2 regions of the Variovorax sp. efr-133-TYG-130 genome follow, and region 2 is predicted to be linked to the other one. Evidence: riboswitches for the same ligand, from Rfam matches in the RefSeq annotation. Region 2 holds a riboswitch; the other holds the start of a gene.

Region 1 (14,487 bases), on a different contig from region 2:
GCTGCTGGCGCAGGGGCTGGTCGAAGCCCGCCGGCAGCGCGGCTTCTACGTGCGCGACGCCGCGCCGGTACAGGAAGGCCGCCTGGCCAATCGCACCCATGGGACCAATGGCACGGATGCCATCGGCATGCCGGCGGCCATCGCCGTGCAGATGATGGCCTCGCGCGTGCCGGCCGACGCCAGCTCGCTGATCCGCAGCATGTTCCACCGGCCCAGCGACAAGCCGCAGCCGGGCATGGGCGTGTTCCCGCCCGACTGGATGTCGTCGACCTTCATGCCCACGGCCGTGCGGCGCATGACCAGCACGGCCGCCCTGCAGGAGCTGTCGCTCCAGTACGGCGAGCCCGCCGGCGACATGAGCCTGCGGCGCAGCCTGTCGCAGAAGCTGGTGGGCATCAACGTGCCGGCCACGCCCGACCAGATCGTGACCACCATCGGCGCCACCCACGCGCTGGACATCGTGAGCCGCACGCTGCTTCGCGCGGGCGACCCGGTGATGGTCGAGGAGCCGGGGTGGGCGCTCGAATTCGCGCGGCTCGAGGCGCTGGGCATGCGCATCCTGCCGGTGCCGCGCCGCGCCGACGGGCCCGATCTGGAGGTGATGGCGCAGTACTGCAAGCTGCACAGCCCCAAGCTGTTCGTGAGCGTGAGCGTGCTGCACAACCCGACCGGCTACAGCCTCACGCCGGGCAGCGCGCACCGCGTGCTCAAGCTGGCCAACGAGCACGACTTCCACATCGTCGAGGACGACACCTACAGCCACCTCGCGCCCGAGCACGCCACCCGGCTCAGCGCGCTCGACGGGCTGCAGCGCACCATCTACGTGAGCGGCTTCGCCAAGATCCTGGCGCCCAACTGGCGCATCGGTTTCCTGGCCGCGCCGCCCGCGCTGAAGGAGCGGCTGCTCGAGACCAAGCTGCTGGCCACGCTGACCTCGCCCACGCTGTTCGAGCGGGCGCTGTCGTGGTGCATCGACCAGGGCCAGCTGCGCCGGCATTCGGAGCGGGTGCGCATCCGCCTCGACGGGGCGCGGGGGCGGGCGGTGAAGCTCGCCATGTCGCACGGCTGCACCTTCGCGTCGGAGCCGGCGGGGCTGTTCGGCTGGGTCGACACCGGCGTGGACACCGACGCGCTCACGCAGCGCATGCTCGACCAGGGCTACCTGCTGGCGCCGGGCTCGCTGTTCCATGCGCGCCGGCCGCCGAGCACCATGATGCGCATCAACTTCGCGACCTCGCAGGACGCCACTTTCTGGAAGGTTTTCAGCAAGGTCCGCGACGAACTCTGACAGCAGGTAAATCCCCGCGCCGGCCGGGCCGGACGGCAAGGGCTTGGAGTAAGCTGGGAACACAAGAAAACCCTCCCAGGAGACCTTCCGCATGAGCAACGCCAGCAAGCCCTTCGACTTCAGCCAGTTCGTCCCCGGATTCGACTTCCTGAAGAACCTCGCCGGCGGTGCCGCGGCGGGTGCCGGTGCCGGTTCGGTGCCTGGGATTCCGAGCCTCGCGAGCTGGGTCGCGCCCACCCTGAGCGTGGAAGAAGTCGACAAGCGCATCCAGGAACTCAAGACGGTCCAGTACTGGCTCGAGCAGAACGGCCATGCGCTCAAGGCCACCATCCAGGCGCTCGAGGTGCAGAAGATGACGCTGTCGACGCTGCGCGGCATGAACGTGCGCATGGAAGACATCGCCAGCGCGTTCACCAAGCAGGCCGCGGCCATGGCCCCGGCGCCCGCGGCTGCAGCCCCGGCAGCCCCAGCGGAGCCGGAGCCCGAGGAGGTCGAGGAAGAAGACGAGCTGCCCGAGGAAGAGGAAGCGCCGGCGCCGCAGAAGACGAAGACGCGCGCACGTCCGGCCGGCGAGGGCGCCGGCGTGGTCGATCCCATGCAGTGGTGGGGCTCGCTCACCGAGCAGTTCCAGCAGATCGCCAGCTCGGCGCTGCAGGACGCCGCGCAGCTGAAGGTGCCGGCCATGGCCCAGCCGCTGGCCGACGCGGTCGGCAAGGCGATGGGCGGCAAGCCGGCGGCAACCAAGGCCCGCAAGCCCGTTGCCGCGGCAAAGAAGGCGGCGGCTCCGGCCGCCAGGAAAAAGACGTCGACCGCCGCGCGCAAGCGAACCTCCAGCCGGCGCTGACGTCATACCCATACATTTTTTGGAAAGAACGGGTTGGCACGCATCATGAAACTGTTTCCCTCCGGTCATGCCACCCACCCGCAATGGCGCATGGCGGCCGGCCTCGTGCTGGCCCAGTTGCGCGCACAGATGGCATTGCCCGACTACGCGCCGTCGCCGACGCTCGGGCTGCTCTACATCACCGACCACTACGCCGCCGAGGCGCAGGACATCCTCGACCACCTGAGCGCCGAACTGCCCGAGGTGACCGACTGGTCGGGCACCGTCGGCATCGGCGTGGCGGCCAACAACGCCGAATACTTCGACGAGCCCGGCATGACGCTGATGCTCTGCGCGCTGCCGAGCGACCAGTACCGCGTGTTCTCCGGCGTCGCGCCGCTGGGCAACTCCGAAATGAGCGGCTTCGAGGCCCACACCGCGCTGGTGCACGCCGACCCGGCCACGCCCGACCTGACCGAGCTGATCGCCGAGATGGCGGGCCGCACCGACACCGGCTACCTGTTCGGCGGGCTCTCGTCGGGCCGTGGCGGCGCGCTTCAGTTCGCGGTCGGCGGCAACGGCAACATCCGCGGCCATGGGGCGGCGGGCGGTGTGTTCTCGGGCGGCCTGTCGGGCGTGGTGTTCGGCGACGGCGTGCGGCTGGTGTCGCGCGTCACGCAGGGCTGCCAGCCGCTGCGCTCGGGCGCGGTGCGCGAGCGCGAGATCACCGAAGCCGACGGCAACCTGCTGCTCAGGCTCGACGGCGAACCCGCCCTGGACGTGCTGCTGGCCGACCTGCAGGTGTCGCTGGAGAGGCCGCAGGAAGCCATCGACGCCGTGCGCAACACGCTGGTCGGGCTGGCCGACGCGGGCAGCGACGGCATCCGCCGCACCGGCGACCTGGGCGCCGACGTGCTGGTGCGCCACATCATCGGGCTCGACCCGACGCGGCGCGGCATCGCGATTGCCGACACGGCCGAAGCCGGCATGCGGCTGACCTTCTGCCGCCGCAATGCGCAGGCGGCGCGGGCCGACCTGATGCGCATCTGCGCCGAGATCCGCGAAGAGCTGGAGCCCGAAGAGCAGACGCTGGCCACCGCGCGCGCCGTGGCTGCCGGCGAGGCCGAGGCGGCGCCGCATCCGGCGCGGCGCATCGCGGGTGCGGTGTACGTGAGCTGTTCCGGGCGTGGCGGCCCGCATTTCGGCGCGCCGGGCGCCGAGTTGCAGATCGTGCGGCACGCGCTGGGCGACGTGCCCCTGGTCGGCTTCTTCGCCGCCGGGGAGATCGCGCGGCACCACCTGTATGGCTATACCGGGGTGTTGACGGTGTTCACGTCCAACGACTGAACACCTTTCAGTCGCGGATCACGCCGGCTGCAGCATGCGTGGCTGCGGCGCCGGCATCCCCGTGAACGCGAAATCCACCTCCGGCGCCAGCCCGCTCACGATGCGCGCGATCGACTTGCCGGAGCCGCAGGCATGCGTCCAGCCGAGCGTGCCGTGGCCGGTGTTGAGGAACAGGTTCGCAAGCTTCGTCTTGCCGATCAGCGGCACGTTGCTTGGCGTGGCGGGGCGCAGGCCGGTCCAGAACTGCGCCTGCGTGGTGTCGCCGGCGCCGGGGAACAGCTCTTCGACGCGGCGCACGATGGCTTCGCAGCGCACGCGGTTCAGGTCGCGGTCGTAGCCGTTGAGCTCGGCCGTGCCGGCGATGCGCAGGCGGTCGCCGGATTCCGAGGTGTAGCGCGAGAACACGAGCTTGAATTCGTCGTCGGTCAGCGAGACCTGATGCGCTTTGGAGGCGTCTTTGACGGGCAGCGTGACCGAATAGCCCTTGGCCGGATAGATCGGCAGGCGGATGCCCAGCGGCGCCGCGAGCAGCGGGCTCAGCGAGCCCATCGCCATCACGAAGGCGTCGCCGCGAATGCGCTGGAAGCGGCCTTCGGCATCGGTGACCTCCACGTGGTCGATGCTGCCGCCGGCCTCGCGCAGGGCGGTGACGGTGTGGCTCATCAGGAATTTCACGCCGGCTTCGGCTGCGAGCCGGGAGAGTTCGCGCGCGAAGCGGTTGGCATCGCCGGATTCGTCCTCGGCCGTGTAGGTGGCACCGGCCAGCTTGGGGCGGATGTGGGCGAGGGCGGGCTCGATCCTCACGGCCTCATCGGCCGAGATGACCTGGCGCTCGCAGCCCAGGGCGCGCATCTGCTCGGCGGGCGCGAGGGCGCCGTCGAATTCCTTCTGCGTCGTATAGAAGTGCAGGATGCCCTGGGTGCGCTGGTCGTAGGCGATGCCGGTGTCGCGGCGCAACTGTTGCAACATCGAGCGGCTGTATGTGCCAAGACGCACGATCTGCTCGATGTTGTGGCGGGTGCGCGCCTGCGTGCATTCGCGCAGGAACTGCAGGCCCCACAGCCACTGGCGCATGTCGGCGCGGATGCGGAACAGCAGCGGGGCGTCTTCCTTGCCCAGCCACTGCAGCACCTTGAGCGGCGCGCTGGGGTTGGCCCAGGGTTCGGCATGGCTGACGGAAATCTGCCCGCCATTGGCGAAGCTGGTTTCGGCGGCCGGGGTGGCCTGCCGGTCGATCACGGTCACTTCGTGGCCGAGTTGCTGGAGGTAGTAAGCCGAGGTCACGCCGAGCAGGCCGGCGCCAAGAACGATCACGCGCATTTCAAGTACCTTTGAGGTGCTGCGCTTGAACGGCGGGCGAGGGTGAATACTATTGAATTAATAGCAAGCAACCGGACGACCGCTGTCCAAGTTGCCGCTCCCCCTGTCCTCGGTACCTGAGAGATTCACCCCGCTGCGCTCGCAGAGGGTTTGCTCCTTCGGTGCATCGCGACCATGTTGAAAGGGTGCGATGGCTCTCCAGACGGCGTTTCAGTTGATGCAGTACTGACCCCCTGTTCGGGCCGACCTGAGCGTTTATGGGAGTTTGCGCCTTCGGTAGGGCCATTTGATGGCCCGCTCTCCTGCAGTGGGGCGATTGTAGGCGGGGCTTGCGCAGGTGCCAACTGCGGAATTAAGGCCAGCGTGCCAATGGGATAATCGCCTGTTGATTTGCCGCAGGGCGATCGTTCCACAACAACAGGGGACCTCATGATCCTGGTTACCGGCGGCGCCGGTTTCATTGGCGCCAATTTCGTACTCGACTGGATCGCAAACAGCGACGAGCCTGTCGTGAACCTCGACAAGCTGACCTACGCCGGCAACCTCGAGACGCTCGCATCGCTCAAGAACAACCCGCAGCACATCTTCGTGCAGGGCGACATCGGCGACAGCGCCCTGGTCGACCGCCTGCTGGCCGAGCACAAGCCGCGCGCCGTGGTCAACTTTGCCGCCGAGTCGCATGTCGACCGGTCGATCCACGGCCCCGAAGACTTCGTGCAGACCAACGTGCTCGGCACCTTCCGCCTGCTCGAATCGGTGCGCGGCTACTGGAGCGCGCTGCCGGCCGACCAGAAAACGGCCTTCCGTTTCCTGCATGTGTCGACAGACGAGGTCTACGGCTCGCTTTCGAAGACCGACCCGGCCTTCACCGAAGAGAACAAGTACGAGCCCAACAGCCCGTACTCGGCCAGCAAGGCCGCCAGCGACCACCTCGTGCGCGCCTGGCACCACACCTACGGCCTGCCGGTCCTCACCACCAACTGCTCCAACAACTACGGCCCGTTCCACTTCCCCGAGAAGCTCATCCCGCTGATGATCGTCAACGCGCTGGCCGGCAAGCCGCTGCCCGTGTACGGCGACGGCATGCAGGTGCGCGACTGGCTGTACGTGAAGGACCACTGCAGCGCCATCCGCCGCGTGCTCGAAGCCGGCCAACTGGGCGAGACCTACAACGTGGGCGGCTGGAACGAGAAGCCGAACATCGAGATCGTCAATACCGTGTGCGCGCTGCTGGATGAGCTGCGCCCCAAGGCCGACGGCAAGCCCTACAAGGAACAGATCACCTACGTCACCGACCGCCCCGGCCACGACCGCCGCTACGCCATCGACGCACGCAAGCTCGAAGCCGAACTTGGCTGGAAGCCCGCCGAGACCTTCGACACCGGCATCCGCAAGACCGTCGAGTGGTACCTCGCGAACAGCGAGTGGGTGCGCAACGTGCAAAGCGGCGCCTACCGCGAGTGGGTCGAGAAGCAATACGACGCAAAGGCCGCGGCATGAAGCTGCTGCTGCTGGGCAAGGGCGGACAGGTCGGCTGGGAGCTGCAGCGCAGCCTTGCGCCGCTGGGCGAACTGGTGGCGCTCGATTTCGACAGCACCGATTTCCACGCCGACTTCAGCAGGCCGGAGCAATTGGCCGAGACGGTGCTGAAGGTCCGCCCCGACGTGATCGTGAATGCCGCAGCACACACGGCCGTTGACAAGGCCGAGAGCGAACCCGAATTCGCGCGCAAGCTCAACGCCACGTCGCCCGGCGCGGTGGCCCAGGCCGCCCAGCAGATCGGCGCGCTGATGGTGCACTACTCGACCGACTACGTCTTCGATGGCAGCGGCAGCAAGCCCTGGAAGGAAGGCGACGCGACCGGCCCGCTCAGCGTGTACGGCCAGACCAAGCTCGAAGGCGAGCAGCTGGTGGCGCAGCACTGCCCGCGCCACCTGATCTTCCGCACAAGCTGGGTGTACGCGGCACGCGGCGGCAACTTTGCCAAGACCATGCTGCGCCTGGCCAAGGAGCGCGACAAGCTGACCGTCATCGACGACCAGTTCGGTGCGCCCACTGGTGCCGAGTTGCTGGCCGACGTGACGGCCCATGCCATCCGCGCCACGCTGCAGGATCCGGCCAAGGCCGGGCTCTATCACGCGATTGCGGGCGGTGAAACGACATGGCACGGCTATGCGCGCTTCGTGCTCGAAATGGCGCAGCAGGCCGGCGTCGAGCTCAAGGCCGGCCCGCAGGCTGTCGAGGCCGTGCCGACCAGCGCCTTCCCGACCCCTGCGAAGCGCCCGCACAACTCGCGTCTTGACACCACCAAGCTGCAGACCACTTTCGGCCTGCGCCTGCCGCCTTGGCAGGAAGGCGTTGCGCGCATGCTGCGCGAGACGCTGTGAAGAACATCCACGAAAAGAAAAGCATGACCAAGACGACGCAACGCAAAGGCATCATCCTGGCCGGTGGCTCGGGCACTCGCCTGCACCCGGCAACGCTTGCCATGAGCAAGCAACTGCTGCCGGTGTACGACAAGCCGATGATCTACTACCCGCTGAGCACGCTGATGCTCGGCGGCATGCGCGACATTTTGATCATCAGCACGCCGCAGGACACGCCGCGGTTCCAGCAACTGTTGGGCGATGGCAGCCAGTGGGGCATCAATCTGCAGTATGAAGTGCAGCCCAGCCCGGACGGGCTTGCGCAGGCTTTCATCATCGGGGACAAGTTCGTCGGCAACTCGCCCAGCGCGCTGGTGCTGGGGGACAACATCTTTTACGGCCACGATTTCGTGAACCTGGTCGCGGACGCCGATGCCAAGACTTCCGGCGCCACGGTATTCGCTTATCACGTGCAAGACCCCGAGCGTTACGGCGTGGTGGCCTTCGACGCCAAGGGCAAGGCCAGCAGCATCGAAGAAAAACCCCTGAAGCCGAAGAGCAGCTATGCGGTCACGGGGCTGTACTTCTATGACAACCAGGTGGTGGATATTGCAAAGGCTGTGAAGCCGAGCGCACGGGGCGAATTGGAGATCACGGCCGTCAATCAGGCGTATCTGGATCGCGACCAGCTCAATGTCCAGATCATGCAGCGCGGCTACGCTTGGCTCGACACCGGTACCCACGATAGCCTGCTTGAAGCCGGGCAGTTCATTGCGACGCTGGAACATCGGCAGGGATTGAAGATTGCGTGCCCGGAAGAAATTGCCTGGCGCAACGGGTTCATCGACAACGCGCAGCTTGAGAGGCTCGCCGCGCCGCTGGAGAAGAGCGGCTACGGCAAATACCTGAAGCGGTTGCTGAGCGACGAGGTGCGGTCATGAAGGCAACGCCGACTGCAATTCCTGAAGTGCTCGTGATCGAGCCCAGGGTGTTCGGTGATGCGCGCGGTTTCTTTTTCGAAAGCTTCAACCAGAAATCGTTCGACGAGGCCGTTGGCCAGCATGTCGATTTCGTGCAGGACAACCATTCGCGCTCGACCAAGGGCGTTCTGCGCGGACTTCATTATCAGATCGAGCATGCTCAGGGCAAGCTCGTGCGCGTGGTCAGCGGCGCTGTCTTCGACGTTGCTGTGGACATCCGCCGATCGTCACCCACCTTCGGACGATGGGTCGGCGTCGAGCTTTCAGAAATTAACCACAGGCAGCTATGGGTGCCAGCAGGATTTGCCCACGGATTCCTCGTGTTGAGTGAGACGGCCGACTTTCTCTACAAGACGACGGACTACTATGCGCCGGCCTACGAGCGATGCATTCGTTGGGATGATGCATCGATCGGCATCGAGTGGCCTGATGTCGGTTGTGCTCCTGTTTTGTCCGTCAAGGATGCGGCAGGGGCCCAGTTCGATGCGGCTGAGGTGTTCCAGCGTTGACCATCGGGGGGCGGTCACCGGGGACTGTCATGAACCAAGCTAGGCCAGCCTAGGCTGAACCGATAGGTTGAGGCTTTTATCTTCAACTCATCCGAAGGTGGAATGACGCCTTTGTCCGGCGTGAGCAGAAACTCCTTGGCTCTTATCCGTTGGTTAAAGAAAACGCGCACTCCCCAGGGCGCTGGCACCAGTCTGAATTCCCTGACGCGGATCAACGGCTTACCATCGGCGAGCATATGATGGTCGCCGAGGTAGATTTCGTTGAAGCCGCCGGCCAAGCCGTAGAAGTCGATGAAATCGATCCCGTCCCCATTGGCCGAGAAGGAAATGCTGTTGCCTGGGCCGACTTTTTTGATCGCAATTGGCGACGCCGGCTTTACCTTGTATTGCACGGCCAGCATCGCGGAGACCGTGATCAGGACAACCAGCAAACGAATAGCGAGTCTCTTGGCGCGTGCAGTTTTGGAAGCTTCAAATATCCATCGGACCACGAGCCAACCGAAGAATGCAAGGTACGGAAACATCCATTTGAAGTAGTGGATGTTGTAGTAACGATAGACCCCATTGGGCAGCAAGTCGCCATAAGGCGCATACAGACAGAACTGGAGGCAGATCGCTGCCGCCATCATGCGAAGCAGCGCTGGGCCACGCGCCAAAGCGGCAAGCGTGCCCACAATACCCAATATCAGCCATGGAAAATGCGTGACCAGCGATCCGTTCGGCTCCAGAAAAAACGTGTTCGAATCAAAGACCAGCGAGAAGATCTTCCGCGGCAACTCTAGAGGGAAGTATCCGGAGCCCACAGCTGTCGACTTGAAATAGCCGCCCAGTATCTGGCCGTAGACCTTTAGGTTGAACAAGAAGAACAAGCCGATCCCGATGAGCAGGCCTGCACCGAGCGCGATGACTTGAGCGAACAGGAGTGCGTTGCGTTTTGGCGCTGCTGCCCCGCTCATGCACAGGCTTTTGTACGAGAAATAGAGGTATGCCGGATAGAAGACCGCAGCGGCTCCTGTATCTACCGGACGAAGAATGACTAGCAGGCTGAATATGCCTGAAAAGCAAAACGCCTTGATGCTTTCCAGCGCTATGCCGCTGTTCAGCTTTTCCTGCTTCGACTTTCGGAGAAGCTGATAGATGGTTGCTGCATAAATAACCGCGGTGCCAGTTGTTGTCCACGGGATCGCGAAGTTGAGAATGATGATTTCGTTGAAGTACAGCGAAATCGCAAGCAACAAGAATGCTTCGAGCTGCGATACGTAACGCGTTGCGAATGCAACGAAAACGTATGAAAACGCCAGGACGCCTAGCAGGTTGAAAAAGAAGAAGGGATGTACAGGCAGGACCGGCAGGAAGATCGAACCGATCGCCGGGTATAGCGGCGGATACGCATGCTTGCCGGGAGAAAAGTCTCCTGCCCTGATGGCGGCTGCTGCCTTGATGTATTCCCCTTGATCGAACCAGCCCCACCACCCTCTGGGGTACTCGAGGTTGTTACCTGGCAGCGCCGGGTGGTTCAAATAGAAGTAGCAATAGACCAGCGCGCCCAGACCCAAGACCAGCCAGATCGGAACTCTCGTCTCTCTCAGAAATTTCATCTGTTCAGTGCCCGGCCGCAGTGTCGGAACGAGTGGCCGGAATACCTAAGAAGGCCAAGCACTTCATCTCGTGCCGGCCCTGGGTGATGTTCTGCAGGATCAACCCGCACGTCAGGGCGAGCATGGCCATTAGCATGAGCGATGCGGACAGCACTGCCGTGGGGAGCCGGGGAACGTTCCCTGCTTCTAGATACTGGATAAGAAGCGGGAAAGCGAGTACAAGCGCGGCAATGCAGAACGCAGCGGCCCATGCACCGAAGAATGCAATGGGGCGCTCACTCGCGTGAAGCCGGATGATCGTTTTGAGGATGCGCCAGCCGTCACGGTAGGTAGACAGCTTGCTCGCCGATCCCTCGGGGCGGGATCCATACGGCGTCATCAGTTCTCCATAGGGCATGCGCAGCTCAAGCGCGTGGACCGTCAACTCGGTTTCGGTCTCGAACCCCCGCGACAGTGCCGGGAAGGACTTGGCGTATCGACGCGAGAAGACCCGGTATCCCGAGAGCATGTCGTTGAAATCGCCGCCGAAGATGCCCTTGACGCTTCCGGTAAGCATCTTGTTGCCCCATTGATGGCCGCGTCGATAGGCGGCGTGGGCTTCTTGCGCGCTTGTTTCCCGACACCCGACGACCATATCGAGCCCTTCGTCGAGGAGTTTGTCTACCATCCGGCAGACCGAGGATGCATCGTATGTCCCGTCGCCGTCCACCATCACGTAGACATCCGCTTCGGTGTCCGCGAACATGCGCCGCACGACGTTACCCTTGCCGCGCAAGGTGACTGTCCTCACTTGGGCGCCTTCGGCTCTAGCGACTTCGGCCGTGTTGTCGCTCGACATGTTGTCAAAGACGTAGATGTCGATGCATGGCATTGCAGCCCGAAAGCATCTGATCACACCCGCAATGGTAGGATCTTCGTTGTAGCAGGGAACGATCAGCGCAACGCGCTGCCCCCGGTAAAGAGTCGTCGACATGGACTGGCTCATGATGTTGTTGTGGTTGATTGAAGCGGGAGGCCGGGGATTCTCGGTTCGGGCATGCTCTCTACATGCTGTCCTGGCAAACGAGTGTCAGAGCATTCTCGAGAGGGTTTCCGAAAGCGTGGGCGGAGCAAGGTTGACACCGCAATCACGGAGCAAGGCGTTCAGCTTGCCGGGATCGCCGCAGAGGCGATGTACCTCGTTCCTGCGTACGAAGGCAGGATTGATCTCGACATCCATACAATGGTCAGTGATCTTGTTGAAGCATGCGATCACCTCGCGGAGTGTATAAGGTTGGCCCGAGCATACGTTGTAGGCTTCGCCAGGGCTGCCGTGCTTCATGAGGCAAAGATATGCATCGCACACCATCTGCACATCGTTGAACTCGCGTTCTACGTCCAAATTGCCCAGCGATATGGAGTCAGCCTTCTCGGCAAAATGCTTGGCGAGCTTTGGAATGACGAAGTTGACGTCTTGACCGCGGCCCGTATAGTTGAACGGGCGTGCGATGACAAGGTTCAAGCGGTCAGCGAAAGTCCCGGCCATGTATTCCATTGCCAGCTTGCTCATCGCGTAATGGTTGACCGGCGCTGGCGGCTGGGTCTCCGCCAGCGGCGACTGCTCGCTGTTGCCATAGATGTTCGCGCTGCTGGCGAGCAGCACACGATGCGGCGCTGAGGGCAATCGGGTCAGCGCTTCGAGCAGGTTCGTCGTGCCGACTACGTTTACCGCGTAGAAGGCACTGTTGTCAGCGTGCCCGACGAAGCTGATTGCCGCCAGGTGGACGACGACTTCCGGTTGCACTGAAAGTACTTCCCGCTCGAGCGTCTCCCGATTCGTCAGGTCTGCTTGCATCGGGACCACCTCATGCCCGGCAGCCATCGCCCGATCGGAAAAGTAGCGACCGGTGAAGCCGTCTGCGCCGGTCAGGAAGATCTTCAAAACGAAAAGCCTTTCCTGTTTCGCTCAAGGTCAGCTTCGACCATCATCTGGCAGAGTTCCTCAAGGGTCGTGCTGGGCTCCCAGCCGAGCTTCTGCTTGGCCTTGGCCGGATTGCCGATGAGCAGTTCGACCTCGGCCGGACGGTAGAACTTGGGATTCACGCGCATCACCGTCTTGCCGGTAGCCGTATCTACGGCCGACTCGTTTTCTCCGCTACCCTTGAACTCGACCACGATGCCGGCACCTTTGAAGGCCATGCTCACGAAATCACGAACCGTTTCAGTGCGGTTGGTTGCAAGCACATAGGTATCTGGCTCGTCGACCTGCAGCATGCGCCACATGCCTTCGACATATTCCTTGGCGAAACCCCAGTCACGCTTGGCATCCAGATTTCCGAGCTCCAGCACATCGAGCTTGCCGAGCTTGATCTTGGCAACGCTGTCCGTGATCTTGCGCGTCACAAACTCGCGGCCGCGCAGCGGGCTCTCGTGATTGAACAGAATGCCGCTGCACCCAAAGATGTCGTAACTCTCGCGGTAGTTGATCGTCATCCAGTGCGCGTAGAGCTTGGCAACGCCGTAGGGGCTACGCGGATAGAAGGGCGTATCTTCGATTTGTGGCACTGCCTGGACTTTCCCGAACATCTCGGAAGTCGAGGCCTGATAGAAGCGAATCTTTGTGTTCGTCAGCCGGATGGCCTCAAGCAGGTTCAATGCACCTACACCGGTGATCTGCGCCGTGGCCGCCGGCTGGTTGAAGCTGACGCCCACAAAACTCTGAGCGGCAAGGTTGTACACCTCGTCGGGCGCGGTGTCGCGGATCAGCGCCAGGGAACTGCCCAGGTCGGTCAGGTCGTATTCGACGAGGCGCAGGTTGGGGTTGTTCTGAATGCCGAGTTCTTCTATGCGCCAGAAATTCACCGAGCTCGTGCGGCGGTAGGTTCCGTAGACAACGTAACCTTTGGCCAGCAGTAGTTCCGCCAGGTACGCCCCGTCTTGGCCGGTGATTCCAGTGATGACAGCTATTTTATTCATGACTCAACTCTTAGAGGGTTTGGGGTTGGGGTTGCGGGGTGTGTTGGGTGCGTCCATATCAGCACACCGAACCAGCTTCAGCAGTTCTTGCGTGGTTTGGCGCCAAGTCAGGTATGGCATCGTGTCCGACTTCGGGTGGGACTGTGCCGTGAACAAGGTGGACCAAGACTGGATCGCGTCTGCCAGTGCATTTCCCGTGATTCCGTGGAAGTAGTATGCATTTTGCCCTGCAACCTCCTGGAATACGGGCAGGTCCCTCGCGATGATCGGGATCCTGTGGCGTGCAGCTTCAATCAAGGGGAGTCCGAAGCCCTCGCCCTCCGAGGCCGCGATCAGGCAGGTCGAGGCACTGTAGATCCGTTCGAGATACTCGTCGCTGATGCTCTCCAGCCAAAAGAGCCGCTTGCCGGCCTCGGGATGTTTTCGTAACCGCTCGGCCAGTTCGTCGACAAGCCAGCCCTTCTTGCCGACGATGACCAGATTCTTGTCCACGCCGCGCTTCCAGAGCAGGTCGAAAGCGTCCAGAGTCTGGGCGTATCCCTTGCGTGGTTCGATTGTTCCTACAGCCAGGAAGCTTGGGCGCGCCTTCAGTGAATCAAGGGTCTGCGCAGCATTCGCCGGCAAGCCTCTACTTGGGGCCGAGCTTTCAATATCCGCGCCGATATGGAACCAGTCAATCTGGAAGTGCTTCAATCGGGCGGGGTGGGCCTGCCGCATGTAAGCAGTGAGGTCATCTGCGACGGCCTTCGAAATACAGAGACCTCCGTCGTAGGCTGAAATGACGTCGAGCCACTGGCTGAACCAATGAGCGGAACCGTCGACGAAGTGCTGCGGCATCTGAACGCACAGCAGGTCGTACACGACGAAGAGTATCTTGACGCCCGCGTTGTGCATTGCATCAAGGGTGTTTCTCTTGGCGGACACCATATGTGGGTGAAAGTCCAGGCCAAGGAAAATGTCCCCAGGATAGAAGTCGACAACTTCGTCGGAAACGTTCTGCCGAGTGTGTTCCCCCCGGAATTTGCTCAGAAAACTGCGTGCTGCGAAATAGCCTGTTGTCTCCATCGTGGCGTAAACGGGGACGATCTCAAAGTCGGCAGGAGGATTCTCTAGCAGTTCTTTGAGGATGCTTCGGGTTACGCGCTGAATGCCGGTCTTGGAGTCGTGGCGCGCGAGTTCCGAGATATCGACAAAGAGGCGGGTGCCAGATGTGGCAGGCTGAATGCTCGATGTGATGCAACGGGCAATTATGGCGACCTGATCATCGGTCTGGTCCCTAAGGAGGGGGCCGAGTGCAGCGG
Region 2 (14,487 bases):
ACAGCCGGCTGCTGTCGCAGGTGGTGCCGCACGTGGCGCCCGCCGAGGCCTTCGAGGGCAAGGCGCTGTGGGTGAGTCACGGCAGTTCCGACAACGTGATTCCGCCGAGCGCGGCGGAAGTGACGCGCGAACTGGCGCGCACATTGCCGCTGACGCTCTCGGGCGGCGACTTCCCGGGCGCGCACGAGATTCGGCCCGCTGAACTGCAGGCCACGCTGGCATGGCTGCAGTCGCTCAGCGCATCGCCAGACGCGCCATGACCATTGCTTCCATCTCCGCGAGCCAGGCGCCGTTGTCGCCGGCCGCGTCGGGCTGCAACAGCAGGCGGTAGCGGCGCGCGCCCCAGCAGGCGGTCAGCAGGGCGTGGATGGTGTCCGGCGAGGGCCGCGGCTCCAGGTCCGTGCAGGTTGCGAAGGCCCTCAGCCAGCGCGCCGCGAGTTCGTCGTACACGCGGCGGTGGTGCTTGGGTTCGGCCACGCGGTGTTCGAGCATCAGCATTTCGTGGTCGAAGGCGGGCAGCCCTTCGAGCCGGGTGTCGCAGGTGATGCGCACCAGGCGCTGCATCCTTTCGCGCCAGCCGATGTCCGCGGGCACGATCACATCCGCATCGAGCCGCGCGAGCAGCGCCTCGATGCAGTGGCGCACATAGCCCGAGAGCAGGGCCTCCTTGTCGGGAAAGTAGTCGTACAGCGTGCCGACCGCGATGCCGGTTTCGAGCGCCACCGCGCGCGTGGTCACGCCTTCCCAGCCGTGCGCGTTCCAAATCCGAACAAAGGCGTCGTAGATCGCCTGCACGGTGAACTTGCTGCGTGCCTGCGTGGGGCGTTTCAGGGGCTTGGAGCGGGGTGCGTCCGGCATCGACGGGTTTCCGAACCCGCCGCGAAGCGGGCCGCCATACAGTTTGCGAATGAACAACGCATTCACTTTAACCCGCCTCCAGACGCGCAAGAACGCACTCGGCACTACCCGTGTCATGACCACGGAGGACACCGGCGCATTGCAACCCGGCGAGGTGCTGATGAAGATCGGCCGCTTCTCGCTGACCACCAACAACATCACCTACGCGGCCTTCGGCGACGCGGTCATGAAGTACTGGCATTTCTTTCCGACCGGCGACGCTGACTGGGGCCACATGCCGGCCTGGGGCTTCGCCGATGTGGCGGCCTCGAACGTGGAGGGCGTGGCGGTGGGCGAGCGCTTCTACGGCTACTTCCCGATCGCGAGCCACCTGCGCATGCAGCCGGTACGCGTGACGCCGCGCGGCTTCTACGACGGCGCCTCGCACCGCAGCGAACTGGTGTCGGCCTACAACCAGTACATGCGCTGCAGCAACGACGCGGGCTACGTCGCCGCGCTGGAGGACTACCAGATGCTGGTGCGTCCGCTGTTCATCACATCGTTCATGCTGGCCGACTTCCTGGAGGACAACGGCTTCTTCGGCGCGAAGCAGGTGGTGGTGTCGAGCGCGTCGAGCAAGACCGCGTTCGGCACGGCCTTCTGCCTGGGCAGGCGCGAAGGGCTCGAGCTGATTGCCGCCACGTCCACCGGCAATCGCGCCTTCGTGGAAGGCCTGGGCTGCTACGACCGCACGCTGGCCTATGAAGAGATCGCCACGCTGCCCGCCGACGTGCCCACGCTGTATGTCGACTTCTCCGGCAACGACGAACTGCGCGCGACCGTGCACCACCACTTCGGCGAATCGCTGGTCTACGACTGCTATGCGGGCTCCGCGCAGAAGACCGAGTTCCTCGGCGACACCACGATGCTGCCCGGCCCCGCGCCGCAGCTCTACTTTGCGCCGGTGCAGATCCGCAAGCGCAATGCCGACTGGGGCCCGCAGGAGGTCAACCGCCGTTTCAACGAGGCGCAGGGCCGCTTCATCGCCGAGATCAGCCGGCCCGGCAACCGCTGGATGGCACTGGCGCAGGGCGAGGGCTTCGCGCATGCGCAGGCGGTGATCGCCGACCTGCACGCCGGCAAGGTCGACCCGCGGCAGGCGCATGTGGTGCGGCTCGCAGGCTGACTGAACTTCCGCCGGGCCGGCACGTCACAGGGCGTTACGACGACAGGGAGCGATGCGGACGCTGCGGTGCCCTTATTGGTGCACCATAGCTTCGTCTCCCCTGTGCCTTCCACGCCAGCCAAAGGAAACCGACCCATGCCCGAAAGCGATATCCGCGACACGCGCGACGCACCCGAATTCCGCCCCCGCCGCGAGACGCCCGTTGGCACGATCATCGTCATCGTGCTGGTGCTGCTGGCCGCCGGCTTCTTCGGCTGGCGCTGGTACCAGCAACAGCAAAAGCCGCCGGAGCCCACGCCCGTGGCCGCCGCGCCGGCCGACGCACCGCCGCCGCCAACGCCCGCAAAGGCCGAGCCCACCGGCCCGCAGAACCCGGTCGATGCGCTCGCGCCGCCCGACGCCGCGCTGCCCAAGCTCGCCGATTCCGATTCGCGCGTGATGAAGGCGCTGGCCGAGCTGCTGGGCGCGAAGAACGCCGAAGCCTTCCTGCGTTCCGACGGCATCGTGCGGCGCTTCGTGGCCACGGTGGACAACCTGGCGCGCGAGCAGGCGCCCGCCAGCGCATGGCCGGTGCAGCCCACGGGCCAGCGCTTCATCACCGAGGGGCAGGGCGAGGCGCAGACCATTTCCGCCAACAACGCGGCGCGCTACAACGGCTTCGTGATGCTGGTGCAGTCGGTCGATCCGGCCAAGGCCGCGGCGGTGTACGCCAGGCTCTATCCGCTGTTCCAGCAGGCCTATGAAGAGCTGGGCTACCCGGGGCGCTACTTCAACGACCGGCTCATCGCGGTGATCGACAACCTGCTGCAGGCGCCCGAGCCCAAGGGCCCGGTGCAGGTGCGGCTGGTCGAGGTGAAGGGCGACGTGCCTTCGCAGCGCCCGTGGGTGCGCTACGAGTACGTCGACCAGGCGCTGGAGAAGGCGAGCGCCGGCCAGAAGATCATGGTGCGCATGGGCCCGGAGAACGAGCGCAAGATGAAGGCCAGCCTGCGCGGGCTGCGCCAGCATATCGCGACCGCGGACCTCGCGAAGAAGAAGTCGCAGTAGCCCAGGCCGGCCTGGGCAACTGGACTCAGGCCTCTTCGGTTTCCTGGTAGTCGCCCACGGGCACGCAGCTGCAGAACAGGTTGCGGTCGCCGTACACGTTGTCGACGCGGCCGATCGGCGGCCAGTACTTGGCGTTCTTGAGCGTGGCCAGCGGGAACGCACCGAGTTCGCGCGAGTACGGGTGGCTCCACTCGGTGCCCAGCAGGCTCGCGGCGGTGTGCGGCGCGTGCTTGAGCGGGTTGTCCTCCTTCGGCCAGACGCCTTCCTCGATGCGGCGGATTTCGCCGCGGATGGCGATCATCGCGTCGATGAAGCGGTCGAGCTCGGCCAGCGGCTCGCTCTCGGTGGGCTCCACCATCAGCGTGCCGGGCACAGGGAAGCTCAGCGTGGGCGCGTGGAAGCCGTAGTCGATCAGGCGCTTGGCCACGTCCTCGGCGGTGACGCCGCTGGTGTCCTTGAGCGGGCGCAGGTCGAGGATGCACTCGTGCGCTACGTGGCCATTGGGGCTGGCGTACAGCGTGGGGTAGTGGTCCTTCAGGCGCGCGCTGATGTAGTTGGCGCTCAGGATGGCCGTCTCGGTCGCGGCCTGCAGGCCCTTGGCGCCCATCATGCGGCAGTACATCCAGCTGATCGGCAGCACGGCCGCGTTGCCCAGCGGGGCCGCCGACACGGCCCCCACGCCGTGCGAGGGCACGCCGGCCGTCACATGGCCCGGCAGGTACGGCACCAGGTCTTCGACCACGCAGACCGGACCCACGCCCGGGCCGCCGCCGCCATGCGGAATGCAGAAAGTCTTGTGCAGGTTCAGGTGGCTCACGTCGCCGCCGAACTCGCCCGGCGCAGCCACGCCGACCAGCGCGTTCATGTTGGCGCCGTCCACGTACACCCGGCCGCCGTGCGCATGCACCAGCTCGCAGAGTTCCTTCACGCGAGTTTCGAACACGCCGTGGGTGCTGGGGTAGGTGATCATCACCGCGGCCAGGTTGGCGCTGTGCTTTTCGCAGGCGCGCTTCAGGTCGTCCATGTCGACATTGCCCTGCGCGTCGCAGGCCGTCACCACCACCTGCAGGCCCACCATCTGCGCGCTCGCGGGGTTGGTGCCGTGCGCGGAAGATGGAATCAGGCAGATGTTGCGATGCCCCTGGCCCTTGGCTTCATGGAAGGACTTGATGGCCAGCAGGCCCGCGTATTCGCCCTGCGAGCCCGCGTTGGGCTGCAGGCTGATGCCCGCGTAGCCGGTGGCCTCGCACAGCCAGGCGCGCAGCTGCGCATCGAGCTGGGCGTAGCCGAGCTGCTGGTCGGCCGGCGCGAAGGGATGGATGTTGGCGAACTCGGGCCAGGTGATGGGGATCATCTCGCTGGTCGCGTTGAGCTTCATGGTGCAGCTGCCCAGCGGGATCATGCTGCGGTCGAGCGCCAGGTCCTTGTCCGACAGGCTGCGGATGTAGCGCAGCATGGCGGTCTCGCTCTTGTGGGTGTTGAACACCGGGTGCGTGAGGAAGGCGCTCGCGCGGCGCAGGTCTTCGGGGATCAGCGGCGTGGTGTTCGCGGCCAGGTCGTCGAAGCGCGGCAGCTGCTTGCCGGCGGGCGCGAACAGGGCCCACAGCGTCTCGACGTCGGCACGCGTGGTGGTCTCGTCGAGCGAGATGCCCAGGTGCTGCTGCAGGCGCTGGCGCAGGTTGACGCCGGCGGCCTGCGCGCGCTCGATGATGGCCGGCGTGTCGTCGCCGGTGCGGATCGTCAGCGAATCGAAGGCGGTGGTGTTGACCGGCTCGCGGCCCATCTGCGACAGGCCCGCCGACAGGATGGCGGTGAGCGCCGCCACGCGCTGCGCGATGCGCGTGAGGCCGTCGGGCCCGTGGTACACGGCGTACATGCTGGCCACCACGGCCGGCAGCACCTGCGCGGTGCAGATGTTGGAGGTGGCCTTCTCGCGGCGAATGTGCTGCTCGCGCGTCTGCAGCGCGAGGCGGTAGGCGGGCTGGCCGTGCGTGTCGACGCTCACGCCCACCAGGCGTCCCGGCAGCGAGCGCTTGAACTCGTCGCGGCAGGCCAGGTAGGCGGCGTGCGGGCCGCCGTTGCACAGCGGCATGCCGAAGCGCTGCGTGGTGCCGCAGACGATGTCGGCGTCGAACTCGCCCGGCGCGACCAGCAGCGTCAGCGCCAGCAGGTCGGCCGCCACGATGAAGGCGGCATCGCACTGGTGCGCATGGCCCGCGAGCGGGCGCAGGTCGTGCACGTGGCCGGTGGTGGCCGGGTACTGCGCGAGCACGCCGAAGAATGCGCCGCTCACCATCAGGTGCGGCAGCGTTTCCGACACCGTGCTCACCTTCACCTCGATGCCCAGCGGCGCGGCGCGCGTCTTGATGACTTCGATGGTCTGCGGATGGCAGTCGCCCGACACCAGGAACACGTTGCTCTTGGCTTTCACGCTGCGCTTGGCGAGCGTCATGGCTTCGGCGGCGGCCGTGGCTTCGTCGAGCATCGACGCGTTGGCGATGGCCATGCCCGTGAGGTCGCACACCATCGTCTGGAAATTGAGCAGGGCTTCCATGCGGCCCTGCGAGATCTCTGCCTGGTAGGGCGTGTAGGCGGTGTACCAGGCGGGGTTCTCGAGGATGTTGCGCAGGATGACGCCCGGCGTGTGCGTGCCGTAGTAGCCCTGGCCGATGAAGTTCCTGAACACCTTGTTCTTCGAGGCCATCGCCTTCAGCTCGGCCAGCGCGTCGGCTTCGGTCACGGGGGCCGGCAGCCGCATCGGCCGCGCCCGGCGGATGGCCGCGGGCACGATGCCGTCGATGAGCTCCGAGCGCGTTTCCGAGCCGATCACCGGCAGCATGCGCGCCTCGTCCGCCGCATCGATGCCGATGTGGCGGGCGAGAAATTCTTCGGCATTCTCTAGTTCTTGCAAAGAGGGAAGGGCGGGAATCGGCATGGCGGTGGGGGCTCGGGAAGAAGGGGGCTCGGAAGAAAAATCAGGCGATCAGGACTCGGCCGCGAACTTGTCGTAGGTGGCGGCGTCCAGCAGGGCGTCGAGCTGCGCGGGCTCGCTCAGCTTGACCTTGAAGAACCAGCCGGCGGCCAGCGGGTCGCTGTTGGCCAGCGACGGGTCGGCGCGCAGGGCTTCGTTCACTTCGGTGATCTCGCCCGACACGGGCATGAAAACGTCGGCTGCCGCCTTGACCGACTCGACGACGCCGGCAACTTCGCCCTGCGCAAAGGTCTTGCCGACTTCGGGCAGGTCGACGAACACCACGTCGCCCAGCGCGTCCTGCGCGTGCAAGGTGATGCCGACGGTGGCTGCGTCGCCTTCGGCCGACACCCATTCGTGGTCCTTGGTGTACTTGATGCTCATGGTGAGAAAACTCCTCGTGGAAAAAATGAATCGGGGTGCAGAGCCTAGCCGGGTCTGCCGCGTTCAGCCGCGGTAATAGCGGGTCGGCACGAAAGGCATGGTCGAGACTTCCATCGGCACCGGCTTGCCGCGCACGATGGCCTGCACGCGGGTGCCGGGCTCGGCGAAGGCGGTGGCCACGTAGCCCATGGCGATGCAGCGGTCGGCCGTGGGGCCGAGCAGGCCGCTGGTGACGATGCCGATGTCCTGGCCTTCGAATGACTGCAGCACCGTGCCGTCGCGCACCGGAATGCGCTCCAGCGCCACGAGGCCCACGCGCTTGCGCTTCAGCGTGTCGTGGTCGGTGTGGCCGGCGGTGCCCGCCGTGGCGGCGGCGAGCTGCGCGAGGATCTTCGCGGCGCCGGGGAAGCCGCCTTCGCGCGCGCCGCCAGCGCGGCGCACCTTCTGCATCGCCCAGTTGAGCGAAGCCTCGACCGGCGTGGTGGTGGTGTCGATGTCGTTGCCGTACAGGCACAGGCCGGCTTCGAGCCGCAGCGAATTGCGCGCGCCCAGGCCGATGGGCTTGACCTCGGGCTGGGCCAGCAGCAGGCGGGCCAGCGGCTCGGCGTCCTTCGCGGCCACCGAGATCTCGAAGCCGTCTTCGCCGGTGTAGCCGCTGCGGGTGACGAAGGCGGGAATGCCGCCGATCTGCAGCGCGCCGCCGGTCATGAACACGAAGCGCTCGATGCCGGGCGACAGCCGCGCCAGCGTGGCCGCGGCCTTGGGGCCCTGCAGCGCGAGCAGGGCGTGGTCGGGCAAGGGCTGCACCTCGCAGCGGGAGCCGATCTTCTGCTGGATGTGCGCGATGTCGGCCACCTTGCAGGCGCCGTTGACGATCACGAAAAGCGAGCCGTGGCCTTCGTTGAAGAACATCAGGTCGTCGAGGATGCCGCCTTCGTCGTTCAGCAGCAGGCCGTAGCGCTGCTTGCCGGCGGGCAGGTCGATCACGTCGACGGGCATCAGGGTTTCGAAGGCGGCCGCGGCGTCGGGGCCGACGAGGCGCAACTGGCCCATGTGGGAGATGTCGAACAGGCCGGCCGCATCGCGCGTGTGCTTGTGTTCGGCCATGAGGCCGGCGGGGTACTGCACCGGCATGGAATAGCCGGCGAAGGGCACCATGCGGGCGCCGAGCTCCACGTGAAGGTCGTGCAGCGGCGTCTTGAGAAGTTCGGTAGCGGGTGCGGAGGAAGCGGCCACGGGGCACTCCAAAGGGGCAGACAAAATCCATGACGCAAGCCATGGGCCACCCCTGCTGTCCGCTTTACCTGAGAGATTCGCCCCACGATCGGGGTTTGCTCCTTCGGTGGGCCGCTGCGCCGTTTGCGGTACGGCGGCCTCTCTCCAGCAAGGAAACGCCGGTGTTCGCCGGCGCCTTGTCAGTCCTTTTGCCTGAGCGTTCGGGAAACCCCTGCGCCTTCGGCGGCCCCGGCTGGCGGGGCTCTCTCCTGACCCCGCCGAGTGTAGTTGATACGGGAAGGAGCGCTGTGTTCAGGGCTTGTGCGCAGGCCACCGCGTGCTCCCCTCCGCGAATGTCCCCCGCCCTTCGGGCTCCTCCTTTATTTCGCTGCGGGGAGCACCCGGCGCCCCGCGCACGGTGGGTACGGCGCTTGTTCGGGCAGTTCAACCGCGTGGTCTATCGATCACGACGATGGGGTGCCTTGCGCAGCGAAATAAAGGGGGAGCCCGAAGGGCGGAGGACATTCGCGGAGCAAGGTACCCCGTCGGCGTGAGCGCGCCCCTAACAGCACTCGGCACAAGAGAGCGCTGTTCCAGTCAGTGCACGACTTCAGCCGGCGGCAGCAGCTTGTCGATCCGCTCGCGCAGCGATTCGGCGCGCTCGGGCCCGGCGGCTTTCTCGATTTCCGTGAGCATGAGCGCGGCGATGGTCAGCATGGCTTCGCGGTCGCGGGCTTCGCGCAGGGCGTCGCGCATCTGCAGCGCGAACTTGGGATCGCGGCGCACGAACATGCGCTCGCAGATGTCGAACAGGAACATGCGCGTGGTGGCCAGGGAGCGCTTGCCGTCGAAGGTGTCGGCCGATGTGGCGATCTGGATCGGCTCGCTCGCGGGGAGCGGTGCGGGTTGGGCGGGCGCCGGGGCAGGGGGCACGGCCTTGCCGGGGGCAACCGCCACCTTCGGAGTCTGCAGATAGCCGCGCTGCACCAGCGTCTGGATGGCCTGCTCGGCTTCGTCGCGGGTGCTGAACAGCGGGCTGAAGTCGCTCAGCGAACGCCGCCCGTCGGCCATGAGCAGCAGTGCGCGTTCACGCTGGCTGAGCGTGCGCTGTCCGCCCTGGAGTTCGTCGCGCGCCTTGTCGGTCTTGGTGGGAAACATGGCAGCCACAGCTTTCGGAGATCGAGGGCAGCAGCATCGTTGCAAGCGGTGACATCTTCATGAACCCTTTTCGCTTATGGAAATGGCGTTGGCCCCGCACGATTTCCCGGTACCTCGACTGCCTTGCCCGGCGGTATGCTCCGGCACCGCGGAAGGGGCCCACCTCATGCTTCCCATCGTCTTTGCACTCATGGCGACAGTCCTGCTGCTCGTGTGGATGGGCTTTTTCATGATGGGATCGCTGCCGCTGCTGATCCTCAAGCACGACACGCCGCTGGACTCGCGCTTCATCCGTGGCCTGTTCAACGTGTATTACCTCGCGACGATGCTCACGGGCAGCGCGGCGGCGCTCTGCTACGCCTGGTCGGGCAGGCCGGCATTTGCCGCGGGCATGGCCTTCGTCGCCGGACTGGCCTTTTCGCTGCGCCGCTGGCTGATCATTCCACGCATGGACCTGCTGCGCGGCACGATCCCGGCGCTGGACGTTTCGGCCCGCCGGTTCCGCCAGCTCCACATTGCCGGAATGGCGCTCAACGTGATGCAGTTGGGCACCGTGGCCTGGGCCCTGACGAAGCTGGGTTGTGAGCCGTCAGCCGCCCGCGCTTTCCTTGCGGATCAGCCACTGGTTGCCCACGCGCTGCAGCTCGAGTGTCTTGCGACCCGTTTCCTTCACCTTGTCGGCGCGGTAGACCTGCTTGAACCTGGCGCTCGCGGCCTGTCCGTTGATGCTGATGACGAGGTCTTCGATGCCCACGCTGATGCTCGACTTGTCCGCGATGCGCGCGCGCCGCTCGGTCTCCCAGCGCTTGCGGTCCTGGTTGCGCGCCGGCGTGAAGTCGGGCGCGTAGGCGGCGAGGTAGCGGTCCGCGTCGCGGGCCGACCAGGCCGCGGCCCAGGCGCGCACCGCGGCCTCGACTTCGGCGATGCCGACCGTGGGAGCGGGGGCTGCTGTCTCGGTAGCTGTGGGCGTTGCCGGCGTTGTCGGCGGCGTGGCGCCGAATGCGGCCGTGGCCAGCAGCAGTCCACCGGCGAGCAGGCTGGTGGTCGTCAAGGATCGGTTCATGGCGCAGTTCCCTCTTTGTCGGTTATAGGCGTCGAGTCCGACGCCGATTCTGGCAGTGAACCAACGCGCCGCGCGAGGCTCAGGCCGCCGCTCGCTCCACCTCGGCCGGCATCGCCTGCATCGACCGGTTGCGCAGCCTCAAGGCCAGCACCGTCGCGACGCAAAGCACGCACAGCACCGTCGTGAGCGTGACGCCGAGGCCGCGCGCATCGGACAGCATGCCGAACAGCGGCGACACCAGGCCGCCCACCGACAGCGCCAGCCCCAGCGTGATGCCGCTGGCCGTGGCCGGGTTGCGCGGCAGGTAGTCCTGCGCCAGCGTCACCTGCGCGGCGAAGGGCAGGAACATGCACATGCCGAGCAGCGCGGTGCAGGCCAGCGCCCAGCCGGCATCTGGCGCGAGCACCAGGCCCGCGAGCGACGGCAGCGCGAGCAGGTAGCCGGCGCGGATCGTGCCCATGCGGCCGATGCGGTCGCCCAGCCAGCCGCCGAGCAGCGTGCCCACAGCGCCCGCGGCGGTGAACGAGGTCAGCGCCGCGGCGCCCTGGAAGGCGGTGCCATGCAGGTCGCGCGTGATGCGCAGCGACAGCATCGACAGCACCGTCACGTAAGGGATCGACCAGCCGATGATGGTCGCGACCAGCAGGCTGAAGGCGCGCCAGTCGTTGTGCGGCTTCAGCACTTCGGCGCCTGCCTTGCGCGCAGCGGCCGCCGTGGCGGCGGAGGCCGCGCCGCTGCCGGCATTGGCGGCCATCCACACGACGCCCATCGCCAGCGCGGGCACGACCAGCAGGTAGCTGCGCGACAGGCTGCCCCCGCTGACCACGGCGGCCGCCAGCACCGGCGCGAAAGACGCGCCGATGGTCCCGCCCACCGAGAACACGCTCATCGCCTTCTGCGACGCGCCGCCGGCCGCGCGCGCCGCCACGGTGGCGGGCGGGTGGTAGGCCGCGATGCCCAGCCCGCACAGCACCATCGCGATCCAGGTCAGCAGGTAGCTGTGGCTCAAGCCTGCCAGCACCACGCCCAGCGCCGCCACCATGAAGCCGGTGGGCACCAGCCAGCCGCGCGGATGGCGGTCTGCGTACAGGCCGAACAGCGGCTGCACCACGCTCGACAGCCCGGTGGCCGCGAGCATCAGGCCCGCCACGGCGGTGTAGCTGTAGCCGCGCTCCAGCACCATGAACGGCAGCAGTGCGGGCACGAGGCCCTGGTAGAGGTCATTGACGGCATGGGTGCCGGTGAGCAACCCGAGTCGGCGCTTGTTCATTCGATCGCTTCTTTCGTTTCCTTGAGGAAAGAGCATCGTAGGAAGCCGTGCGAAGATGTTCTCGCTACGAATCAACAAGCATCGTCGAGAAATGGACAAAGCAATCAACCTGCGGCCCGAAGAGGGCGAGTCGACCCCGCGCGCCGTGGCGGTGCTGGCCACCGACCCCGCCGGCGACGCTTTCATACCGCCGCATGCGCACCGGCGCGGCCAGTTGATCCACGCGATCTCTGGCGTGATGCTGGTGAGCGCCGCGGCCGGCAGCTGGGTGGTGCCGACCGGGCGCGGGGTGTGGGTGCCGGCGGGCATGGAACACCAGATCCGCATGGCCGGCGAGGTGAAGATGCGCACCGTGTTCGTCGAGCCCGGCACGCGCGCCGACCTGGGCGCCGAATGCCGCGTGATCCATGTCGGCGCGCTGCTGAGGGAGCTGATCGTCACCGCCGTGGCGCTGCCGCTGGACTACGCGCCGGGCGGCCGCGACGAGCGGGTGATGGAGCTGATCCTCGACGAGATCGAGGCGGCCCCCGCGCTCTCGCTGCACGTGCCGATGCCGCGCCATGCGCGCCTGGCCGTGCTGTGCGAGGAACTGGTGCGCGACCCTTCGCTGCCCGCCACGCTGGACGACTGGGCGCTGCGCCTGCACATGAACACCCGCACGCTCGCGCGCCTGTTCCAGCGCGAGACGGGCATGAATTTCGGTGCGTGGTGCCGGCAGGCGCGGCTGCTGCTGAGCCTGCCGCGGCTGGCGGCGGGCGCGTCGATCCTGGAGGTGGCGCTGGCGCACGGCTACGAGAGCCCGAGCGCCTTCACCGCGATGTTCCGGCGCACGCTGGGCGTGCCGCCCAGCGTGTACCTGCGCCGGGACTACCTGGCGTAGACCAGGTCGCGCAGCGCCAGCGAGATCCAGGGCACGTAGGTGATCACCATCAGGCACGCCATGATCACCAGCACGAAGGGCACCAGGTGCCGCACGATGCGGTCCAGTGATATTCGCGCCACGGTGCAGGCCGCGAACAGGTTCACGCCGAAGGGCGGCGTGATCATGCCCAGGGCCAGGTTCACCACCATGACCAGCCCGAAGTGCACCGGGTCGATGCCGAAGTGCACCGCCACCGGCGCCAGGATCGGCGCCAGCACGATGATCGCGGCGCTGGTCTCGATGAACATGCCGATCACGAACAGCGCCGCGTTCACGCCCAGCAGGAACATCGCCGGCGACTGCAGCACCTCCTGCAGCCAGTGGCCGATGGCGTCGGGCACGCCCGCGCGGGTGATGAGGAACGCGAACAGCCCCGCGTTGGCGATGATGAACATGATCACCGCCGAAGACATCACCGACTTGCGCAGGATGGCGTACAGGTCCTTCAGCTTGATCTCGCGGTAGATCACCATGCCCACCACCAGCGCATAGAACACCGCGACCGCCGAGGCTTCCGTGGGCGTGAAGACGCCGCCGTAGATGCCGCCGAGGATGATCACCGGCATCAGCAGCGCCCAGCCGGCCTGCCAGAGGGCCCGGCCGAAGGGCATGCGGCCTTCGCCGTCGGTCTTGCCCCAGCCCTTCCACTTGCAGTAGACCCACACGAACAGCATGAGCGCCAGGCTGATCAGGATGCCGGGGCCGAAGCCCGCGATGAACAGCTCGCCGATGGACACTTCAGCGCTCACGCCGTACAGGATCATCGGGATCGACGGCGGAATGATCACGCCCAGCTCCGCGCTGGTGGCCTGAAGGGCCGCAGCGTAGGAAGTGGGGTAGCCGTGCTTGATGAGCGCCGGGATCAGGATGGCGCCGATCGCGAAGGTGGTGGCCACCGACGAGCCCGACACCGCGGCGAAGATCATGCAGGTGAGCACGCAGGTCATCGGCAGGCCGCCCTGCACGCCGCCCACGATGCTCTTGGCAAATTCGACCAGCCGGCGCGAGATGCCGCCGGTTTCCATCAGGTTGCCGGCCAGGATGAAGAACGGAATGGCCGCCAGCGGAAACTTGTTGATCGAATTGAACATCTCCTTCACGGAGATCAGCATGTTGGCGTTCGTCACCTGGATGCCCAGGATCGACGCCAGCCCGATGGACACCGCCACCGATACCGACAGTGCAAAGCAAAGCACCATCGTCGCAACCATCACCACACTCATGATCCAGCCCCCACGCTCGGCACTTCGTGTCCTTGCTGCCCCCCGAGGGGACCGTTCGCTTGCCTGGGGCGGCCCAGCGCGGCGCTCATTGCGCGGTCTCCAGTTCGAGCCGCTTGGGGTCGAGAAAATTGCCGACGATGCCGAACAGGCAGAACAGCGAGCCCACGGGCAGCGCCAGGTAGGACCACACCATCGAGATGCTCTCGAGGCCGGCCATCGACTGCACGCGTCCGCGCATGGCGTAGTCCCAGCCCCACCACAGCACGATCAGCATCAGCACCAGCGCGGCGACGCTCACCACCGCGTCGAGCACGCGGCGCATGCGCGGCGGGCTCCAGCGGTAGAGAACGTCCACGCTCACCATCGCGCCCTGTCTGAACGCCATCGGGATGCCCATGAACACCATCCAGATGAGGCTCACGCGGATCAGGATCTCGCTCCATTCGGCCGGCTGCTCCAGCACGAAACGGGTGACGATCTGGAACACGCCCAGGGCCGACGCGACGACCAGCATCGCGCAGGCCATCAGCATCGAGAAGCCGGTGGTCCAGCGCTCGATGCCCAGGAATTTTTCTTTCACTTGTAGTCGCGGATCTTGTCGAGATTGGCCTTGCCGAAGTCTTTCTCGAACTGGGCATTGACCGGCGCGAGCGCGGCGACGAACTTGGCCTTGTCGACGTTGTCGATCACCGTCATGCCCTTGGCACGCAGGTCGGCCACGCCCTTGGCGTCGTCTTCGTCCACGCGCGCGCGGTTGGCCTTGGTGCCTTCCTTGGCAGCGTCGAGGAAGGCCTGCTTGTCGGCCGCGCTGAGCTTGTCGAAGGTCGCCTTGTTCATCACGAAGATGCAGGGCGAGTAGACGTGGCCCGTGAGCGACAGGTGCTTTTGCACCTGGTCGAACTTGGCCGAGATGATGACCGGCAGCGGGTTCTCCTGGCCGTCGACCGTGCCTTGCTGCAGCGCGGTGAACACCTCAGGGAAGGCCATCGGCGTGGTGATGATGCCGAAGCCCTTGTAGGCCGCGATGTGCACCGGGTTTTCCATCGTGCGCATCTTCAGGCCCTTGAGGTCCTCGGGGGCCTTCACGTCGCGCTTGCTGTTGGTCATGTGGCGAAAGCCGTTCTCGGCCCACGCCAGCGCCTTGAAGCCCTTGGCGTCGAACTTGGTCAGCATCTCCTGGCCGATCGGGCCGTCGAGCACGGCACGCGCGT

Evidence for each region. Region 2 has a riboswitch for glycine ahead of gcvT (glycine cleavage system aminomethyltransferase GcvT). Riboswitches for the same ligand answer to the same signal wherever they lie in the genome.
Region 1: another riboswitch for glycine. It lies ahead of QRN67_RS21455 (D-amino acid dehydrogenase); the one in region 2 lies ahead of gcvT (glycine cleavage system aminomethyltransferase GcvT).

Annotation. Positions count from the first base shown of each region.
Region 1 is NZ_JARVTD010000027.1:78,071-92,557, forward strand. Features, by position in the region: gene QRN67_RS21440 (aminotransferase-like domain-containing protein) at 1-1,288, shown strand, start outside; gene QRN67_RS21445 (PhaM family polyhydroxyalkanoate granule multifunctional regulatory protein) at 1,380-2,132, shown strand; gene QRN67_RS21450 (FIST signal transduction protein) at 2,178-3,458, shown strand; gene QRN67_RS21455 (D-amino acid dehydrogenase) at 3,477-4,778, opposite strand; glycine riboswitch at 4,872-4,990, opposite strand; glycine riboswitch at 5,005-5,093, opposite strand; gene rfbB (dTDP-glucose 4,6-dehydratase) at 5,208-6,278, shown strand; gene rfbD (dTDP-4-dehydrorhamnose reductase) at 6,275-7,165, shown strand; gene rfbA (glucose-1-phosphate thymidylyltransferase RfbA) at 7,189-8,085, shown strand; gene rfbC (dTDP-4-dehydrorhamnose 3,5-epimerase) at 8,082-8,633, shown strand; gene QRN67_RS21480 (hypothetical protein) at 8,648-10,231, opposite strand; gene QRN67_RS21485 (glycosyltransferase) at 10,236-11,216, opposite strand; gene QRN67_RS21490 (GDP-mannose 4,6-dehydratase) at 11,301-12,152, opposite strand; gene gmd (GDP-mannose 4,6-dehydratase) at 12,149-13,186, opposite strand; gene QRN67_RS21500 (glycosyltransferase) at 13,190-14,487, opposite strand, start outside.
Region 2 is NZ_JARVTD010000040.1:45,376-59,862, reverse strand. Features, by position in the region: gene QRN67_RS30310 (alpha/beta hydrolase) at 1-260, shown strand, start outside; gene QRN67_RS30305 (TetR/AcrR family transcriptional regulator) at 235-858, opposite strand; gene QRN67_RS30300 (DUF2855 family protein) at 974-2,023, shown strand; gene QRN67_RS30295 (DUF3014 domain-containing protein) at 2,159-3,070, shown strand; gene gcvP (aminomethyl-transferring glycine dehydrogenase) at 3,096-6,005, opposite strand; gene gcvH (glycine cleavage system protein GcvH) at 6,054-6,425, opposite strand; gene gcvT (glycine cleavage system aminomethyltransferase GcvT) at 6,489-7,661, opposite strand; glycine riboswitch at 7,707-7,819, opposite strand; glycine riboswitch at 7,832-7,922, opposite strand; gene QRN67_RS30275 (hypothetical protein) at 8,238-8,798, opposite strand; gene QRN67_RS30270 (L,D-transpeptidase Cds6 family protein) at 9,388-9,861, opposite strand; gene QRN67_RS30265 (MFS transporter) at 9,941-11,131, opposite strand; gene QRN67_RS30260 (AraC family transcriptional regulator) at 11,223-12,011, shown strand; gene QRN67_RS30255 (TRAP transporter large permease) at 11,999-13,276, opposite strand; gene QRN67_RS30250 (TRAP transporter small permease) at 13,362-13,856, opposite strand; gene QRN67_RS30245 (TRAP transporter substrate-binding protein) at 13,853-14,487, opposite strand, start outside.